Regions from separate parts of the Serratia odorifera genome, predicted to be linked through region 2. Evidence: predicted binding sites of a transcription regulator. Region 2 holds the regulator's gene; each other region holds the start of a gene.
The links. Region 2 encodes Fur, which represses iron uptake genes when iron is present. Its sites were predicted from a motif close to ATAATAATGAGAACNACTATCAA; they were not measured.
Positions count from the first base shown of each region.

Region 1: the regulator Fur is predicted to act here: its motif matches at 1,914-1,936, upstream of sodA (superoxide dismutase [Mn]).
Region 3: the regulator Fur is predicted to act here: its motif matches at 2,153-2,175, upstream of ftnA (non-heme ferritin).
Region 4: the regulator Fur is predicted to act here: its motif matches at 3,108-3,130, upstream of ACCC84_RS02240 (siderophore-interacting protein).

Region 1 covers NZ_JBGMUT010000006.1:102,396-107,460, forward strand. Annotated here, with positions in the region: gene ACCC84_RS16115 (class I SAM-dependent methyltransferase) at 1-289, opposite strand, end outside; gene yiiM (6-hydroxyaminopurine reductase) at 311-982, opposite strand; gene sodA (superoxide dismutase [Mn]) at 1,215-1,835, opposite strand; gene fdhD (formate dehydrogenase accessory sulfurtransferase FdhD) at 1,963-2,781, opposite strand; gene fdnG (formate dehydrogenase-N subunit alpha) at 2,950-5,065, shown strand, end outside.
Region 2 covers NZ_JBGMUT010000005.1:255,245-260,309, forward strand. Annotated here, with positions in the region: gene chiP (chitoporin ChiP) at 1-230, shown strand, start outside; gene chiQ (ChiQ/YbfN family lipoprotein) at 280-606, shown strand; gene ACCC84_RS15390 (beta-N-acetylhexosaminidase) at 625-3,288, shown strand; gene fur (ferric iron uptake transcriptional regulator) at 3,489-3,935, opposite strand; gene fldA (flavodoxin FldA) at 4,260-4,799, opposite strand; gene ybfE (LexA regulated protein) at 5,029-5,065, opposite strand, start outside.
Region 3 covers NZ_JBGMUT010000002.1:728,326-733,390, forward strand. Annotated here, with positions in the region: gene exoX (exodeoxyribonuclease X) at 1-493, opposite strand, end outside; gene pip (prolyl aminopeptidase) at 726-1,679, shown strand; gene ACCC84_RS09525 (DNA polymerase III subunit theta) at 1,737-1,967, opposite strand; gene ftnA (non-heme ferritin) at 2,333-2,851, shown strand; gene yobA (CopC domain-containing protein YobA) at 3,073-3,456, shown strand; gene copD (copper homeostasis membrane protein CopD) at 3,460-4,341, shown strand; gene ACCC84_RS09545 (YebY family protein) at 4,411-4,752, shown strand.
Region 4 covers NZ_JBGMUT010000001.1:492,759-497,823, forward strand. Annotated here, with positions in the region: gene lpxO (lipid A hydroxylase LpxO) at 1-790, shown strand, start outside; gene chaA (sodium-potassium/proton antiporter ChaA) at 834-1,934, opposite strand; gene ACCC84_RS02240 (siderophore-interacting protein) at 2,245-3,063, opposite strand; gene chaB (putative cation transport regulator ChaB) at 3,193-3,420, shown strand; gene ACCC84_RS02250 (gamma-glutamylcyclotransferase) at 3,716-4,411, shown strand; gene cbl (HTH-type transcriptional regulator Cbl) at 4,801-5,065, shown strand, end outside.

The sequences.
Region 1 (5,065 bases), on a different contig from region 2:
CATCGGCGGTGGCCGCCAGCGTTTTTACCTGCGGCAGCGCCGCGGCGAGCCTGTCGAGCATCGGTGCGATCGGCTCGACGGCAATCACCTCTGCCCCGCTATCCAGCAGGCGTGGCGTGAATTTACCGGTACCGGCACCCAGATCGATTACCGTTTTACCGGCCTGCAGGCCGATGTCGTTACGCAGCCAGTCGGCGATCTCCGCCGGGTAGCCCGGCCGCCCCTTGACGTAGCGGTCAGCGTTACTCTGGTAACCGGTGGCTGCGGCGTGGTGAATGGATTGTGTCATATCTTCTCCTGCCATGATGATTCAGCGGCCCAGCAGGCGGCGGTCAAAGTCTTCGATCTTGCCTTCGCTGATACGCAGCAGCAGGGTTTTGCTCCAGCTGGCGGACAGCCCGGCGACCGACAGTAAACGGCGATACTGTTCTTCGTCAAACGGCATGTGCCAGGCGATGCCAATGGCCTCGGCCACCGACACCTCGCTGTTGCGCGTCACCAGCTCCAGCGGACGATCGCTGCTGACCAGCCCGGGGGAAATAACCCGGTATAGCCAGCCGCAGCGGCCACTGTGCTGCATCAGCACCGACAGATCGTCAATAGCGAAATGATAGTTGAGTTTGAAGCACGGCGAGCGCGGCTGGGTCACCTGAATCAATGCCTCGCCCCAGCGGAAGATATCGCCCATAAACACCTGGTGTTCGGTCAGGCCTGCGGTGGACAGGTTTTCGCCGAACGCCGGCGCGCTGAACAGATCGGCCTGCGCCGGGAACTGTTCGCGCCAGTGGGCGTAATGTTCGCGCGGGTAGTGGCACAGCGCGCGATCCGGGCCGCCGTGAAAGCTTTTTTCTGCCTGTTGATCGCCTTCCAGGCCGAGCGGCGTCAGCTTGACGGCGCCGTCCACCTGGCGTTTGGCGATCGCGCTGGGGCGTCCGCCGTCATAGGGTTGGATCTGGCCGATATAAACTTCAGGGTGATGCATAGCGCCTCCGTTTCGCTTACCCGGCGTCCGGCGCTGGGGCTGAAATGCGCTGGCGGTGGGGTAAAGTTGTCAGGAAAACAGCATAGCCTGACTGGCGGTTTTTATGCGCGCCTTTTACGCTCGCCGCGCAAATTTAATCGCCCTGAGCTGGGCAGCATGCGGGGGGTATTCTGGCGAACGCCAGGCAAAAAAATGCCCGCGTTAAGCGGGCATCGACAGGGCGTGGCGCGAATTACTTCTTCGCCGCGAAGCGTGCTGCTGCTTCGTCCCAGTTAACCACGTTCCAGAATGCCTTGATGTAATCAGGACGTTTGTTCTGATACTTCAGGTAGTAAGCGTGTTCCCACACGTCCAGACCGACGATAGGGAAACCGGATGCGCCGGCAACCGCTTCGCCCATCAGCGGGCTGTCCTGGTTAGCGGTGGAAACAACCGCCAGTTTGTCGCCTTTCAGCACCAGCCAGGCCCAACCGGAACCGAAACGGGTTGCAGCGGCTTTTTCGAACTCTTCCTGGAATTTCTCAACGCTGCCGAAGTCGCGCTCGATGGCCGCCTTCAGATCGCCAGACAGGGTGGTGCCGGTTTTCAGGCCTTTCCAGAACAGGCTATGGTTAGCGTGGCCGCCTGCGTTGTTACGCATGAAAGTGCGCTTGTCGGCTGGCACTTTGTCCAGATCCTGGATCAGCTCTTCAACGCTCAGCGAAGCCAGCTCAGGGTATGCTTCCAGCACGGTGTTGGCGTTGTTGACGTAGGTCTGATGGTGTTTGGTGTGATGGATTTCCATCGTCTGCTTGTCAAAGTGCGGTTCCAGTGCGTCGTAAGCGTACGGCAGTGATGGCAGTGAATAACTCATGATCATCGTCTCCAGTGTTGTTGGGCGGCGCAAGGTTGTAAGCACCGCGTAAGCAGTCGGATCATTATAGTTAATTAAATGATATTGAAAATGATTATCAATGCCTGATGATTTGTGTGGTTTTGTTTTAATCAACGATACGCTGCGGATGGCTAAACACCGTGGCGCGGCCGGTGCGGCTGAATCCGACCAGCGTTAGATTGCTGCGTTCGGCGATCTCTACCGCCAAAGAAGTGGCAGCAGAAACAACGAATAAGATTTCCACGCCGCACATGGCGGTTTTTTGTACCATTTCGTAACTGGCGCGGCTGGAGGCCAGTACCGCGCCGTGCTGCCAGCCCTGCCCGGCACGCACGCCGAGCAGTTTGTCGAGCGCCACGTGGCGGCCAATGTCTTCACAGCCGCCCAGCATCTCGCCCTGCGGCGTGATCCAGCTGGCGGCGTGGGTACAGCCGGTCAGTTGACCGACTTGTTGCACCTGGCGTAACTGTGCCAGCGCGCGGTCAAGATTGGCCAGCGAGAAGCGCTGACTGAACGGCAGCGGCGGGATGGGGCGATAGATGTCCGCCAACTGTTCGATACCACACACGCCGCAGCCGGTGCGGCCGGCCAACGCACGACGGCGCTGCTTGAGCTCGGCGAAACGGCGACTGGAAAGCGCGATATCCACTTCCAGTCCGTTACACACCTGATTAATCTCTATACTGTAAATGTCGCGCGGTGACGCGATGATGCCTTCCGACAGCGAGAATCCCAGGGCGAACGCCTCGAGATCCTTGGGAGAACACATCATCACTACGTGCGAAATACCGTTATAGACCAGAGCCACCGGCACTTCTTCTGCCAGCCAGTCCTGTTGGGCAGTAGCCAACTGACCGCGTTGAAATACCGCAGTGCGGCTCACACCTGTGAGCGCGATCGCATTTGTTTGCTGCTCTGGGTCTATATTGTTCACTTTACTGGCACCTGTTTGTAACAACCACAGTTACCGTATGGTAATATGTGGCGGTTGTATCGTTATAAATATAACAACGGTTATTTTAGCGCTTCACGCTTCGGCGGGGAAAGCGCATTCGAAACAATGTGACAATCGCGATAGAGAAAGGAGATCCCCATGCAGGTCAGCAGAAGGCAGTTCTTTAAGATCTGCGCTGGCGGTATGGCAGGAACGACGGTAGCCGCTTTGGGGTTTACCCCGGAACTGGCGCTGGCGGAAACGCGGCAGTACAAACTGTTGCGCGCCCGTGAAACCCGTAATACCTGTACGTATTGTTCCGTCGGCTGCGGGCTGTTGATGTACAGCCTTGGCGATGGCGCCAAAAACGCCAAACAAAGCATTTTCCATATCGAAGGGGATCCGGATCATCCGGTCAACCGCGGCGCGCTTTGCCCGAAAGGCGCAGGTCTGGTGGATTTCATCCACAGCGAAAGCCGACTTGAATACCCCGAATACCGTGCGCCAGGTTCCGACAAATGGCAGCGCATCAGTTGGGATGACGCGTTCACCCGCATCGCCAAACTGATGAAGGAAGACCGTGACGCCAACTTCATCGCCAAAAACGAGCAGGGCGTGACCGTCAACCGCTGGTTGAGCACCGGTATGCTGTGCGCATCGGCATCGAGCAACGAAACCGGTTATTTAACGCAAAAATTTAGTCGCGCTCTCGGCATGCTTGCCGTAGACAACCAGGCGCGTGTCTGACACGGACCAACGGTAGCAAGTCTTGCTCCAACATTTGGTCGCGGTGCGATGACCAACCACTGGGTTGATATCAAGAACGCGAATCTGGTTATCGTCATGGGCGGTAACGCGGCCGAAGCGCATCCGGTGGGTTTCCGCTGGGCGATGGAAGCCAAAATTCATAATAAAGCCAAGCTGATCGTCATCGATCCGCGCTTTACCCGTACGGCATCAGTGGCGGATTTCTATACGCCAATCCGTTCCGGCACCGACATTGCCTTCCTGTCGGGCGTACTGCTGTACCTGATGACCAACGAAAAAATCAACCGCCAATACGTTGAGGCCTACACCAACGCCAGCCTGCTGGTGCGTGACGACTTCAGCTTCGAAGACGGCCTGTTCAGCGGTTACGACGCGGAAAACCGCCGGTACGACAAAACCAGCTGGAACTATCAGCTCGACGAAAACGGCTATGCCAAGCGTGACGTCACGCTGCAGGATCCGCGCTGCGTGTGGAATCTGCTGAAACAGCACGTCAGCCGCTATACGCCAGAGGTGGTGGAAAACATCTGTGGCACGCCGAAGGCGGATTTCCTCCAGGTGTGCGAATACATCGCCGAAACCAGCGTGAATGACAAAACCGCCTCGTTCCTGTACGCCCTTGGCTGGACACAGCACTCGGTCGGCGCACAGAACATCCGTACCATGGCGATGATCCAGCTGTTGCTCGGCAACATGGGTATGGCGGGCGGCGGGGTCAATGCCCTGCGCGGCCACTCCAACATTCAGGGACTGACCGATCTCGGTCTGCTGTCGCAGAGCCTGACCGGCTACATGTCGCTGCCGTCCGACAAACAGACCGATCTGGACAGCTACCTGGCCGCCAACACGCCGAAGGCGCTGCTGCCTGGGCAGGTGAACTACTGGAGCAACTACCCGAAATTCTTTGTCAGCCTGATGAAGAGCTTCTACGGCGACAAGGCGCAGAAGGACAACGCCTGGGGCTTTGACTGGTTGCCGAAGTGGGACAAGGGCTACGACGTACTGCAATACTTCGAAATGATGTCGCAGGGCCAGGTAAACGGCTACTTCTGCCAGGGCTTTAACCCGGTGGCGTCGTTCCCGAACAAAAACAAGGTGATCGCCTCGCTCTCCAAGCTGAAGTTCCTGGTGACCATCGATCCGTTGAATACCGAAACCTCCAACTTCTGGCAGAACCACGGCGAATTCAACGACGTCGATCCGGCGAAGATTCAGACCGAAGTGTTCCGCCTGCCGTCTACCTGTTTTGCGGAGGAAAACGGCTCGATCGTCAACTCCGGCCGCTGGCTGCAATGGCACTGGAAAGGCGCCGACGCACCGGGCGAAGCGATGAACGACGGGGAAATCCTGGCGGGCATCTTCACCCGTCTGCGCGAGATGTATGCGCGCGACGGCGGCGCGGTGCCGGAACCGGTGCTGAACATGAGCTGGGATTATCTGACCCCGGACAACCCGGCCTCGGAAGAGGTGGCGATGGAAAGCAACGGCAAGGCGCTGGCCGATCTGC
Region 2 (5,065 bases):
GCACCAACCCGATGTATGACCAAAGCCAGCGTTTGAAGGAAAGTGCCTACAGCCTGGATGCACTGTACACCGTGCAGGAAGGGCGGGCGAAAGGCACCTTGTTCAAGCTGCACTTTACTCAATACGACAACCATACCGACATCCCAAGCTACGGTGGCGGCTACGGCAACATCTTCCAGGATGAGCGCGACGTGAAATTTATCGTGATTGCGCCATTTACTCTCTTCTAATGCTCCTTGCCCGGTGGTGACACCGGGCAAGCATGCTCAAGGAACAGCGATGAAAAACCTATTGTTGTTGGTGGCTGCGGTACTCGGGCTTAGCGCCTGCGTTCAGCCGCAAACCCCGCCGGAAGACGCCAAACTGCGTCAGGCCTACAGTGCCTGCATCAATACGGCGGAAGGTTCGCCAGAGAAACTGCAGTCCTGTCAGGCGGTATTGAACGTATTGAAACAAGAGAAACAGCATCAACAGTTCGCCGAACAGGAGACGGTCCGCGTACTGGATTATCAGAGCTGCATTCAGGCTGTACACACCGGCAATGGCCAGGCGTATGACAGCCAGTGCGGCAAGATCTGGCAAGAAATTCGCGCAAATAATCACTGATTACGGATGAGGTCGAAGATGAACATATTCAAATTGAGTGCCCTTGCCGCATTAACGGCCAGCGTTGGCATGTTCGGCAATATCGGCAGCGCCATGGCCGATCAACAGCTGGTGGATCAACTGAGCCAGTTGAAACTGAATATCAAGATGGTTGACAATCGCGCGGCTGAACATGGCGTTGATTGCGCCAAGCTGGGCGCAGACTGGGCATCGTGCAACAAGGTCCTGATTACGCTGGCCAACGACGGCCAAGATATCACCGGCAAGGACTGGGTTATCTACTTCCACAGCCCACGCCAGACGCTGCAGGTCGACAACGATCAGTTCACCATCTCTCACCTGACCGGCGATCTGTATAAATTGGTGCCAAGCGAAACCTTCAGCGGTTTCCCGGCTGGCAAAGCGGTGGAAATTCCGATCGTGACGGAATATTGGCAACTGTTCAAAACCGACTTCCTGCCGCGCTGGTATGCGACCTCTGGTGACGCCAAACCGAAAATGCTGGCCAATACCGATACCGAAGATCTGGATCAGTTTGTGGCACCGTTTACCGGCGATCAATGGAAACGTACCAAGGACGATAAAAACGTTCTGATGACGCCGGCCTCGCGCTTTGTCAAAAACGCCGAGTTGAAAACCCTGCCGACGGCGTCGTTGCGCGGGCAAATCATCCCGACGCCAATGGACGTCAAGGTTCATGCCCAGGACGTGGATCTGAGCAACGGCGTGGCGCTGGACCTGAGTGCGCTGGCCAAACCGTCGGCGGATGTGGTCAGTGAGCGTTTTACCCTGCTGGGGGTGGCACCGACACGCAGCGGTTATCCGATTAAAACCGACATCAAGCCGAACGCCTTCAAGGGCGACCTGGCGGTGGCAGGCGCCTATCAGTTGCAGATCGGCGCCAAACAGGCGGTGGTGACCGGCTTCGATCAGGCTGGGGTGTTCCATGGCCTGCAATCGATTCTGTCGCTGATCCCGACCACAGGCGACAAGAAAATCGCCACGCTGGATGTTAAAGATGCGCCGCGCTTTGAATACCGTGGCCTGTTCCTCGACGTTGCGCGCAACTTCCACCACAAGGATGCGGTGCTGCGTCTGCTGGATCAGATGGCGGCCTATAAGCTGAACAAGTTCCACTTCCACCTGACCGATGATGAAGGCTGGCGCATCGAGATCCCCGGCCTGCCGGAGCTGACCGAGATCGGCGGCCAACGCTGCCATGACCTGAGCGAAACAACCTGCCTGTTGCCGCAGTACGGTCAGGGGCCAGAGGTTTACGGTGGTTTCTTCAGCCGTCAGGACTATATCGACATCATCAAATACGCCCAGGCACGCCAGATTGAAGTGATCCCGGAGGTCGATATGCCGGCGCACGCGCGTGCGGCGGTGATATCCATGGAAGCGCGTTATAAGAAACTGCTTGCCGAAGGTAAGCAAAAAGAGGCCGAGGAGTTCCGTCTGCTGGATCCTACCGACAGCTCCAATACTACCTCGGTGCAATTCTTCAATCGCCAGAGCTATCTGAACCCGTGCCTGGATTCATCAACCCGCTTTGTCGACAAGGTGATCGGTGAAATTGCCCAAATGCATAAGGAAGCCGGTCAACCGCTGAAAACCTGGCACTTTGGCGGCGATGAAGCCAAGAACATCCGTCTGGGCGCCGGTTATACCGACATCAAACAGCCAGAACCGGGCAAAGGCATGCTCGATCTGAGCAAAGAAGACAAACCGTGGGCCAAGTCGCAGGTTTGCCAACAGATGATCAAGCAGGGCAAGGTTGCCGACATGGAACACTTGCCGAGCTACTTCGGTCAGGAAGTCAGCAAACTGGTTAAAGCGCACGGCATCGACAGAATGCAGGCCTGGCAGGATGGCTTGAAGGATGCCAAAGACGCCAAGGCGTTTGCCACGGCGCGCGTTGGCGTCAACTTCTGGGATACCCTGTACTGGGGCGGGTTCGATTCGGTAAATGACTGGGCCAACAAGGGTTACGAAGTGGTGGTTTCCAACCCCGACTACGTCTATCTGGACTTCCCGTATGAGGTCAATCCAAACGAAAGCGGCTATTACTGGGGCACCCGCTTCAGTGATGAGCGCAAAATATTCAGCTTTGCACCGGATAACATGCCGCAGAACGCTGAAACGTCGGTGGATCGCGATGGCAACTATTTCACCGCCAAGAGCGATAAACCGTGGCCGGGCGCCTATGGCCTTTCCGCCCAGCTGTGGAGTGAAGTGGTGCGCACCGATCCGCAAATGGAATATATGATGTTCCCGCGCTCGCTGTCGGTGGCGGAACGAGCCTGGCACCGTGCCAGCTGGGAACAGGACTATAAGGCAGGTCGAGAATACAAGGGCGGGGAAACCCACTTGGTCGATGACAAAAAGTTGCAGCAGGACTGGCTGCGGTTTGCCAACCTGCTGGGGCAGCGCGAGTTGGGCAAGCTGGATAAAGGCGGGATAAAATACCGCCTGCCGGTGCCAGGTGCGCGGATCGTCAACGGCAAGCTGGAGGCCAATATTGCTTTGCCGGGACTGGCTATCGAGTATTCCACCGACGGTGGCAAACAGTGGCAACGCTATGATGACAGCGCCAAGCCGGCAGTAGCCGGCGAGGTGCAAATTCGCGCGGTCAGCCCTGACGGCAAGCGCTTTAGCCGTGCGGAACCGGTGCAGGCGTAGTGACCAATGCCTCGCTGCGTGTCGGCGGCGGGGCGTTTGGGGTGTGGAGGGGGTAATACCCTGATGAAAGAGGTGGTTTGCCGCTGCATTGTTATCTTTTGTGACATGATTTCCCCGGCGCGTCCGGGGATTTTTTTGCCTGTCTGACAGGCATAAAAAAACCGCCGTCTGGCGGTTCCTTGCTTATTAATGCATCAGCATTATTTTTTGTCGTGCAGCGTATCGTCTTCGCGGCAATCACCGATGGCGCAATGACCGTACAGGTACAGGCTGTGGTTGGTGAGTTTGATGCCGTGCTGTTTGGCAATGTCACGCTGACGCGCTTCGATGGATTCATCGCTGAATTCGATCACTTTGCCGCAGTCCAGGCAAATCAGGTGATCGTGATGGTGCTGCTGAGTCAGTTCGAATACTGATTTGCCGCCTTCGAAATTATGACGGGTGACAATCCCGGCGTCGTCAAATTGGTTCAGTACGCGGTAAACCGTCGCCAGACCAATTTCTTCGCCCATATCAATCAGTTTCTTGTACAAATCTTCCGCACTGACGTGATGGCAAGCCGGATCTTGCAGTACTTCCAGGATTTTGAGTCGCGGAAGCGTGACTTTTAAGCCGGCCTTCTTTAATGCGGTATTGTTGTCAGTCATGCGGATTCAGTCCTGTTACTATGCTAATCAAGTTGAGGCATTTTTGCCTATGGCATCGGTCGGCACAAAGAATTTATTGCGTCTCATTATAGAACCGGTTGACCTAAATGGAAACCGCCGGTTGTTAACAAAGATATATTCGCACCGTTACATGTCACACATGTAACATCTTGATGGGTGGGATAAACCGAACCGCAGTCTACCGTGACGAGGGGGGAAGTTACAATTTTGTAGCTTCTATCGCTTCAATCCGTGATGTCGATAACGGCCCTGCGTTAATCATGCGTCTCGCAGGGCCTTGAACGGCGGGGAAATAACCGCTGCTTAACCTACGATGTCTGCCAGGCTCAGCTCTGCGCTGATTTGCGCCACCCAGCCCTGCACGCGTTCGTCGGTCAGTTCGGGTTGGCGATCTTCGTCAATCGCCAGGCCGATAAAGTGATCGTCGTCTGCCAGACCCTTGGAGGCTTCGAAATGATAGCCTTTGGTTGGCCAGTGGCCGACAATCGCTGCGCCGCGAGGTTCGATGATGTCACGAATGGTCCCCATCGCATCACAGAAATATTCCGCGTAATCTTCCTGATCGCCGCAGCCGAACAGCGCGACCAGTTTGCCATTGAAGTCTATTTCTTCCAGCGTAGGGAAAAAGTCGTCCCAGTCACATTGTGCTTCACCGTAATACCAGGTTGGGATACCGAGCAGCAGAATGTCGAATGCGTCCAGATCTTCTTTGCTGCTTTTGGCAATGTCATGCACCTCAGCCACATCGTCGCCAAAGCTCTGACGAAGAAGTTTTTGGATCATCTTGGCAATGTTTTCGGTATTGCCGGTGTCGCTGCCAAAGAAAATGCCTACGTTAGCCATATCGCGTATAACCTTTAAATTCAATTAATTACAATACTCGACGCCCGGCTTTCGCACCGGTATCGTTTAAAATATCGCCATGGTGAGGAGCCAGCTCCCACCGCTAAACGCGTATCATGCCAGAAATTTGCCCCGGGGTTTTATCGCGTTTATGCGATGCCCGAAGAATAAAATGCGGAGTTGATCCGGCGTCATCCTTAACGCCGCGCCGCGCGTGCGGCTGATAAGATCATTGTTCTGGCTGTTCTTCCGCCAGTTGCGCCAGC
Region 3 (5,065 bases), on a different contig from region 2:
CCATTTCTTCCGCTGACCAGCCTGAGTCCTTGATGATGCGCTGCAACAGTGCGGCGGTGACGTAGCAGTCATACAGCGCGCGATGCGGATACAGCGTGGTGTCCTGCGGCAGCTGTACCTCGAGATTCAGTGCATAACGCAAATATTGATTACCGTATTTGATACCGGGGTAGAGCGCACGCGCCAGCTTGACGGTACAGATCCAGCGGCCGTTCATTTCCGGCAAAACGCCGCGATCGAAGGCGGCATTATGCGCCACGTAATATTCGCTCCCCATATAACGGCCGATAGCGACGGCGATACGTGGCTTGTCTTCCACCATCGCTTCGGTGATATGGTGAATCGCCATCGCTTCGATGCCGATTGGCCGGTCTGGGCACACCAGATCGCTCATCGGATTGGCGAGCTGGCCATCGATGATATCTATCGAGGCCACCTCGACAATACCGCCGTCCAACCCGCAGGTTTCGGTATCTATTACTCGTAACGTCATGCTGTCCTCGCGAAATTATCCCCACTAGCTTAACGGCAGCCAGCAGCGCTGCCAATCACCTTTTACCGCGTCTGAGCGTCACTCAGTGGCGTAAAGTAAAGCAAGTCGTATTGATTTTAAGCAATCGAACGCGCCGGACCCGGTAACGGTGGGAGTTTTCGGGTTTTGCCGTTGACCTGATGCAGCGCTTGGGCTTTGATGGAGTCATAACTCACCAAGAGACGGAAGCGCCATGGAACAATTACGAGGTTTGTACCCACCGTTGGCAGCGTATGACAGCGGTTGGCTGGATACTGGGGATGGCCACCGGATCTACTGGGAATTAAGCGGTAATCCCAACGGCAAGCCGGCAGTGTTTATCCACGGCGGCCCGGGTGGTGGCATTTCTCCCCATCATCGTCAGCTGTTCGATCCGCAACGTTATAAAGTGCTGTTGTTCGATCAGCGTGGCTGCGGCCGTTCCCGTCCTCATGCTAGCCTGGACAACAACACCACCTGGCACCTGGTGGCCGATATCGAGCGTCTGCGTGAAATGGCCGGCGTGGAGCAGTGGCTGGTGTTCGGCGGTTCATGGGGTTCAACCCTGGCGCTGGCCTATGCTCAACGGCATCCGCAGCGCGTCAGCGAAATGGTGCTGCGCGGCATCTTCACGCTGCGTCGCCAAGAGCTGCTGTGGTACTACCAGGACGGGGCGTCACGTTTCTTCCCGGAAAAATGGGAGCGAGTGCTGTCGATCTTGTCCGAGGAAGAGCGCAAGGACGTGATCGCCGCCTACCGTCAACGGTTGACCTCATCGGATCCTGAGGTGCAGCTGGAAGCCGCCAAGCTGTGGAGCGTATGGGAAGGGGAAACCGTTACTCTGCTGCCAAGCAAAGAATCCGCGTCGTTTGGCGAGGACGATTTCGCGTTGGCATTTGCACGCATCGAAAATCACTATTTCACCCATCTTGGTTTCCTCGACAGTGACGATCAGCTATTGCGCGACGTGTCATTGATTCGCCATATTCCGGCGGTGATTGTCCACGGGCGCTATGATATGGCCTGTCAGGTACAAAACGCCTGGGACCTGGCCAAAGCCTGGCCAGAGGCGCAACTGCATATTGTCGAAGGAGCGGGTCACTCATTTGATGAGCCAGGCATATTGCATCAGTTGATGCTGGCAACCGACAACTTTGCCGGCACGTAATGCCTGGCCACCGGCGGTGAAGCAACGGGCGGCGTATAACGCGCCCGTCATTTGCCGCTATTTCATTTTCGGTTCATAGGGCAGACGAGAAAACTTGTGTGACTCCATACGGTAGTGCGCCACGCGCTCGCGGAAGTAATCACGCAAATGTGCCGGCTGCTCGCGTTCCACCACCTCAGGGATCACCGGCATATTGTAGCGTTCTTTAAATGCCACGCCAGAGGCGGCCAAATCCACGTTCACCTTATCCATTTCATCTTTGGAAAGCTCTGCCAGATTGTATCCCACGCTGTTCTCCTTACCGTTACCGCATGCAAACAGCGCAGAAGGTAATCCACTCCAGGGCGCTTGGCAAGCCTCGAAAACCATGGAGAGTCACGGCATTCATACACTGCCGTTATTCTTGTCATCGGATTACCGGAATGTATTTATTAATTTAAATAAGAATGATTCGCTTTTAATTATTTCTAGAGATGTAAATGGTTATCATATTTATTTTCATGGCTGTCAGAATTTTTATTTTATGTTATTGATATTTAAGTATTTAAAAATTAATTGTCCTGAGATGTAAATCAACTGTTTTTATTTTGTTCTTCCCGGGGCATAATGCGGAAAATTTAAATAATGGCCTGCAAAAATTAAAAGGAAAACTTATGCTGACGCAAGAGATGGCAAAACAGTTAAATGAACAACTCAATCTGGAGTTTTATTCTGCCAACCTGTATTTGCAAATGAGCGCATGGTGCAGCGACAAAGGCTTCGAAGGTGCAGCGGCCTTTTTGAAGGAGCATTCTCAGGAAGAGATGCAGCATATGCAGCGTCTGTTTGATTACCTGAGCGATACCGGTTCGCTGCCATTGCTGGGCACCATTGCGGCGCCACCGATTGAGTTTGCATCGCTGGCCGACGTATTCCAGCAAACCTATGAGCACGAACAGCTGATCACCCGTCAGATCAATGAACTGGCGCACGTGGCAATGACCACCCGCGATTACTCTACCTTCAACTTCCTGCAATGGTATGTCGCCGAACAGCACGAAGAAGAGAAACTGTTCAAATCGGTGCTGGATAAACTGGCTCTGGTGGGTAACAGTGGCAAGGCGCTGTTCTTCATCGATAAAGACCTGAAGAAAATGGGCGCGGCGGCTGAAGGCAATCACGGCCAGGGCTGATTGGTCAGCCCGTCAAAAACCGCGTTTCTGTTTGCAGAACGCGGTTTTTTTATACCCTGCATTTAGCCGGGTTACCCAGCGATACGTGCTACGCGATCGCAAAATGGCAGTGATGCGCTCGACTTGCCGCGGGGGCATGGTTATCATTTGTCCCGCTATGTTACAGGGATGGCCTCGGTTCTGACCCTGATTACCTTATCATTTACATTAAGGACGCCGTTATGATCGGTAAAATTCGCTCCTCTTATCGCCTGCTTTCCACATTGTTGGTGCTGTTTGTCGGTTTGTCATCGCAGCAGGCATTGGCTCATGCGCATCTGAAAGTGCAAACGCCGGCCGCAGACGCCGCCGTCAGCCCGGCGCCACAGGCGCTGACCCTCAGTTTCTCTGAGGGCATTGAACCCAACTTTAGCGGTGTGAAAATCACCGGGCCAGATAACGGTGAAGTGAAAACCGGTAAGCTGAGTCTTGACCCCAACAATAACACCCAGCTCAACGTGCCAATCGAAGGCCAGCTGTCGGCCGGGAAATATCAGGTCAGCTGGCACGTGGTGTCGGTTGATGGTCACAAAACCAAAGGTCAATACAGCTTCACCGTAAAATAACCGATGACATTAGCGACTCTGTTTGTCCTGTGTCGCTTGGTGCACTTTGTGGCGGTGATGCTGATGTTTGGTATCAGCCTATTCACCGCCTTGTTGTCGCCGCAGCGCCTTGCTCCATTACTTTCCCGCGATGTACGCCCACTGTTGATCGTCTCGACGCTCACTGCCGCGCTTTCGGCGCTGGCGATGGTGGCGGTGCAGGCCGGGCAGATGGGCGACGGTTGGGCAGATACCTACCGGCCCGATGTCTGGTTGGCGGTGCTTGGCACCACCTTCGGCGATGTATGGCGCTGGCATATCGGTTTGGCATTGCTGGCGCTGGTGGCGCTGTGGCTGCCGGTCAGGCGGCGCAATACGGCCTGTAGCGTTCTCAGTGTGTTGCTGCTGGCCAGCATGGCGTTGATTGGCCACGCCGCGATGCACGACGGTGCGCTAGGGCTATTGCATCGTTTCAATCACGTACTGCATTTATTGGCAGCCGGCTATTGGTTCGGCAGCCTGCTGCCGCTCTTGCTGTGCCTGCGTTATCTGCAACAACCACAATGGCGGGTGGACGCCATTGTCACCCTGATTCGCTTCTCCCGCTGGGGGCACCTCGCGGTGATTGTGGTGCTCGTCACCGGCGTGATCAACAGCCTGATTATTCTTGGCGGTTGGCCGCTGGATCTGGCATCGCCGTATCAGCGCCTGCTGCTGTTTAAAATTGCGCTGGTGGCGCTGATGGTGGTGGTCGCGCTGGCCAACCGCTATGCGGTGGTGCCGGCGATGAGTCGCGTGCCGAAGCTGGCGCAACGCGGTTTGCTACTGGCCTGTTGGAGCGAGATTGTCTTGGGTGGCATGGTGCTGTGGCTGGTCAGTTTGTTTGCAACCTATGCGCCGAGTTGAGATTGTCGCTTGCGGCAGGCCCCCGAATTGCGGGAAAATTGCCTCAAAGCATCACCTTAGGGTCATATTATGAAACGTGCATTACTTGGCATCATGCTGCTGAGCAGCGTTACAGGCGCGCTGGCGTCGGAAGGGCTGGAAAACGTCACCAAGCTGGAGTTCGGCAAACAGTGGGCGTTTACCAAAGAAGAGGTGACATTGCAGTGCCGCAAGGGCGGGGCGCTGTTTGTACTCAACAATAGCACCTTGATGCAGTATCCACTCAACGATGTGGCAGAGGCGCAGGTGAAATCAGGCCAGCAACGCGCACAGCCGCTGGAGGTGATATTGCTGGATGACGCCGCCAACCCTGGTCACAAGATGAGCGTCGCGCCTTTTCGTGCTCGCGCTGAAACGCTTTGCGCCCGTTGATTCGCCTGCGGCTGCCATCTTATCAATAGGTTAACCCCGGGGGGCAGCAGGCACAGAAATGGTTTCTGCGGTGAACTATCACTTGCCGTGTGCATGGCTGGCAAAAATAGCGCTGTAAGCTACTCTTAAAGTGCATGGCTGAACAAGCCCTGCATTAAATGCCAACTTTTAGCGCACGGCTCTCTCCCAAGAGCCATTTCCCTAGACCGAATATAGGAATCGTATTCGGTCTTTTTTTGTCTTCTTGATTTTAAATGATTTATTTTCGCCGACTCGAAAAAACTCGAATATTACTCGAATTTCTGTATTCGGT
Region 4 (5,065 bases), on a different contig from region 2:
GCCGCTGAACGTTTTTATGTATCTGTTTTCTCGCGCGCCAACCACGCCGTACCTGTCCGTGGCGCAGTTTCCCGAACTGGCGGTGTTGCAAGAGCATTGGCAGACTATTCGCGCAGAAGGGCAGCAACTATTGGCGATACAGCAGATCAAGGCGTCTGACCAGTATAACGATGCGGGTTTCAATTCGTTTTTCAAAACCGGCTGGAAACGTTTTTATCTGAAATGGTATGAAGATAGCCATCCGTCGGCGATGACGCTGTGCCCGCAGACCACCGCGTTGCTGCGTGGCCTGCCGTCGGTGAAGGCGGCGATGTTCGCCGAATTGCCGGACGGCAGTCGCTTGCCGCGTCACCGCGATCCCTATGCCGGTTCGTTGCGTTACCATCTGGGGCTGATTACCCCCAACGACGATCGCTGTTTTATTGAAGTTGATGGTGAGCGGTATAGCTGGCGCGACGGCGAAGGGGTGATGTTCGACGAAACCTATTTGCACTACGCGGAAAATACCAGCGGCCAAAACCGTCTGATACTGTTTTGTGATATTGAACGGCCAATGCGCTATCGCTGGACGCAGTGGGTTAACCATTGGTTGGGCCGTAACCTGATGAGTGCCGCCACGGCACCCAACGAACAGGGCGATCGCACCGGCGGCGTCAATAAGATATTTAAATACATTTACGCCATTCGCAAGGTTGGCAAACGTCTTAAAGCGTGGAACAAGACGCTGTATTACATCATTAAATGGCTATTGTTTGGTGGCATTGCTGCCGGGATCTTCTTCGCGTTGTGATAGCGGGGCGCAGCGCGTGCGCCCACACAGCCTCGGTTGAGCGTCAGGCGAAGATGGTCATCATATAGGCGGCGAACAGCGCCAGGTGCGCAGTGCCGTTCAGTACGTTGGTACGACCGGTGGAAAACGAAATCTGGCACAGGATCAGCACCGTCAGCATTACCACCATATGCGGCGGTTGCAGGCCGAAAATCAGCGTCTGGCCAGTCAGGGTGGCGATAATGGTCACCGCCGGTACGGTGAGGGAAATGGTTGCCAGCACCGAGCCAAAGAACAGATTCATGGCGCGTTGTACCTGGTTGTTGAGCACTGCACGCAGGGCACCGAGACCTTCCGGCGACAGGATCAGCAACGCCACCAGGAAGCCGGTGAACTGCGTTGGCGCGTTCAGTTTGTTCAGCAGTCCTTCCAGCGGTCCGGCGTTGAATTTGGTCACTGCGATAACCGCCACCAGATGCACGATCAGCCAACTGGCATGCCACAGGCTGCTATGCGAAGAGGGTTTGCCGTGGTGCGGGTCGCCATCGTCGTCTTCATGCTCATAAACAAACAGACTCTGGTGCGTTTTGGTCTGAATCAGCAGGAAAACGCCGTACATGGCAGCCGAAATCATCGCCACCAGCAGCGATTGGCCAATGCTGAAATTGCCGCCAGGCAAGGCGCTCGGCAGTACCAGCACGATCACCGCCAGTGGGAAAATGGCCATCAGATACTGTTTGATACCGCCCAGATTGACGTATTGGGTCGCGAACTTTCTGCCACCCAGCAGCAGGGCAACGCCCACCAGGCCGGCGGTGACGATCATGATGATGGAATACAGCGTGTCGCGCATCAGCGCCGGTGCGGCGTCGCCGGTGGCCATCAGCGCGGAAATCAGGCTGACTTCAAGGATCACGACCGACAGACTGAGGATCAGCGAGCCGTAGGGTTCACCCAGCCGGTGGGCCAGCACGTCGGCATGGCGCACTACGCTGAATGCGCTGCTCAGGATACCGACCAGCGCCAGAACGTTGATGGCGACGATCAGCGGGAAATTGCTGGTGCTGCTCCACATATTTAAAACGACCAGAGCGGCAATCGGGAACAGCAGGGAATATTCACTGTGGCGTGATTTTGAGCGGCCTGGGTCGTGTTGCGACTTCATTTTGGTATATCTCCTTTCTTTAACTGCAGGCTCCCGGCCGCGCCGATCGCCTGCACCGCCGGCGATGTTGCGTATCCAGAAAGTACTTCATAATAGAACACATCCGGCGGGCTGCGTGTTGTGGTGTTGTGAAATTCTGATTTTACTGGCTAAGCCGGTGCGGCTTTATGCGATCAGGGTAACAAAAAAACCGCCATTAAGGCGGTTTTATTTACTTACTTTTACGCAACTAATGAGTTTTATTTTATCTGTACGGTAAAAAGCATGGCAAACTCTGCATGCTATTGGTAGTTAAAGGAGATTATCTTGCTTAGTCATCAATGTTATCCATTATTTCATGGCGTTTTTCATGATATCCCTCTTCATTTAACCCTTCACGCCAGTAAGGAACCGCATACAGCTGATTACGCTCGCACTGGCGTTCGCGGCGCAGGTAGCGGCGCAGTTCGACCACCAGTCGGTCTTCGCCGGCCAGCCAGAAATGTGTCGCGCTCTCTGGCTGTGGCAGCGCGCAGAACTGGCTAATTAATTCGGCGGTTTTGTCGGTGCCGCCGATAATCCAGCTCAGTTCAACACCCGCCGGTTTTTTCAGATCGATCACATCAGCGCTACTGTCGACGCGGATAAACGCATGGCCTTGCGCGCGAGGTGCGAGGTTTTCCAGCAGGGCGGCAATCGCCGGCAGTGAGGAGGGGTCGCCCGCCAGGCAGTAAAAATCAGCCTCCGGCAGCATCGGCTTGGGCCCGCCGGGATTGCTGATACCGATTTTATCGCCGACTTTCGCGGCGCGAGCAAATTGCACCGCCGGGCCCTGGTGATCGTGCAGAGCGAATTCGATGTCTATTTCCTGTGATTCCGGGCGTACCGCGCGCACCGAATAGGTACGTACCAACGGACGGATGGCATCGTCAGCCCATTGTGGACCATTGGGCGTCAGGCGTGGCAAATCCGGCTGCGTTTGTCCCTGGCGTGGCAGGAACACCTTGATATGCGCAGCGGCGGCGTTGGCCGGATAGAACTGTAAATCCTCGGCATGAAAAGTGATGCGACGCAGATGCGGGGTGATGTCTTGCACGCCGGCGACGCTAATCAGATAAGGGGCTCGGTTGCGAGGGGCTTCAGTGGTCACGGTGTTCTCCTGTTGATCTTTTTGCCGCCAGTATATCACGTTGATTGATAATGAGAATCGTTTGCCAATGGAGGGCGCTGGCATGTTCAGCTAAACTTGCCTATTTAACCACCACGCAGGAGGAGAGCCATGCCTTACAAAAGCAACAGCGACTTGCCTGACAATGTAAAGAATGTATTACCCGACCATGCGCAGGAAATTTATAAAGAGGCGTTTAATAGCGCATGGGATCAATATAAGGATAAAGATGATCGACGCGGCGATGACTCACGGGAGGAAACGGCGCATAAGGTCGCATGGTCGGCGGTCAAACAAAGTTATCGCAAAGGTGATGACGAGCATTGGCACAAAAAATAATGTGTGGGCGGCACAGGGAGTACCGCCAATAATCTGTCATTACGCCGGACATCAGCCCGCCTGCTACGCATTTTCATGCCGTACTTGTGCATAATTACTATTATTGCCCTCAGGGGAAAATACTTTTGCAGGATAAAGCGCGGGATAGACTTGCTTACTCTCAGAGAAAAGAATAATGTCTTTTCTATCGCGGGTTAAATATTGGACTAATAAAACTCCGTGGCAGAAAATGGTATTTTCAAAGATTCAGTGGCGTAAAGGGTGACTTAATCCGTCGCTCGGGAGGTTGCAGCAGGTGTTAACGCGAGATTTTCTGCGCAATGCAGATTGCAAAACCGCCTTCGGCACGATAGAGGAGTCGCTGTTACTGACACCGGAACAGCGTTTGGCTTCGCTGGAGTGTGCGCTGGCGCGACGTCCGGATAACAGTCCGGTATGGATTTTTGGCTATGGTTCGTTGATGTGGAACCCGGTGTTCGAATCCGAAGAGGTGCGGCCGGCCACGCTGCAAGGCTGGCATCGCGCTTTTTGCCTGCGGTTAACCGCCGGGCGCGGTACGCAATTGCAGCCGGGGCGAATGCTGGCACTGCAAGAGGGCGGGCAGACCACCGGTCTGGCATTCCGTCTGCCGGAAGACAAACTGCGTGAAGAGCTGGAATTATTATGGAAGCGCGAAATGCTCACCGGTTGCTATTTGCCTACCTGGTGCGAGTTGACGTTGGAGAATGGGCAGGTTGTTACCGCACTGGCATTTGTCATGGATCCGCAGCATCCGCTGTTCGAGCAAGACACCAATCATCAGGTGATTGCGCCGCTGATCGCCTGTGCCAGTGGCCCGCTGGGGTCCAACGCCCAGTATCTGTTTGCGCTCGACAACGAGCTGAAGAACCACGGCATGCAAGATGAGCGTATCGGCGAGCTGGTGAATACCGTACGTGAATGGTTGCAGCAAAATGCCACGGGTTCCCGCGGTGAAAGTGCATCAGCCTGACGCAGGCGGTGGCTGCTTGGCTAATCGCCGATTTTAGTCGCCCACTGGCGCAAGATGTCCGCGCCTGGCGCAGCTGATGCATGATGAGATACATCGCTGCGTTCCACCCTGAATATGCTGCTGGCGAATGTGTTCGCCCGCCAGGCGTTATATCGCTTTATTCTATTTAATAACCGGTTAGTGTGAAACTAATTAACCACACGCCGTTGGTGGTTATTTATCTGTCTAATTTCCCCGCCTTTTAGCCAATGCTATCCAGCAAAGACCATTTTGCATCGCTTAAAAAAAGCCTTAGCATCAAAAAGCATAACTAACGGTAATTTCTTATTTGTGAGTGACCCGCAGTCTCCGTATCAATAGTAAAACGTTCGGGGCCAAAGGGGCAGTAGATGAACTTTCAACAATTAAAAATTATTCGCGAGTCGGCACGTCGCAATTACAACCTGACCGAGGTGGCCAACACGTTATTTACCTCGCAGTCGGGAGTCAGCCGACATATTCGCGAGTTGGAAGAGGAGTTGGGCATTGAAATATTCATTCGTCGCGGCAAACGCCTGTTGGGGATGACCGAGCCGGGCAAGGAATTGCTGGTGATGGCCGAGCGCATCCTTAATGATGCCAATAATATTCGTCGGCTGGCGGAGGTGTTCAGCA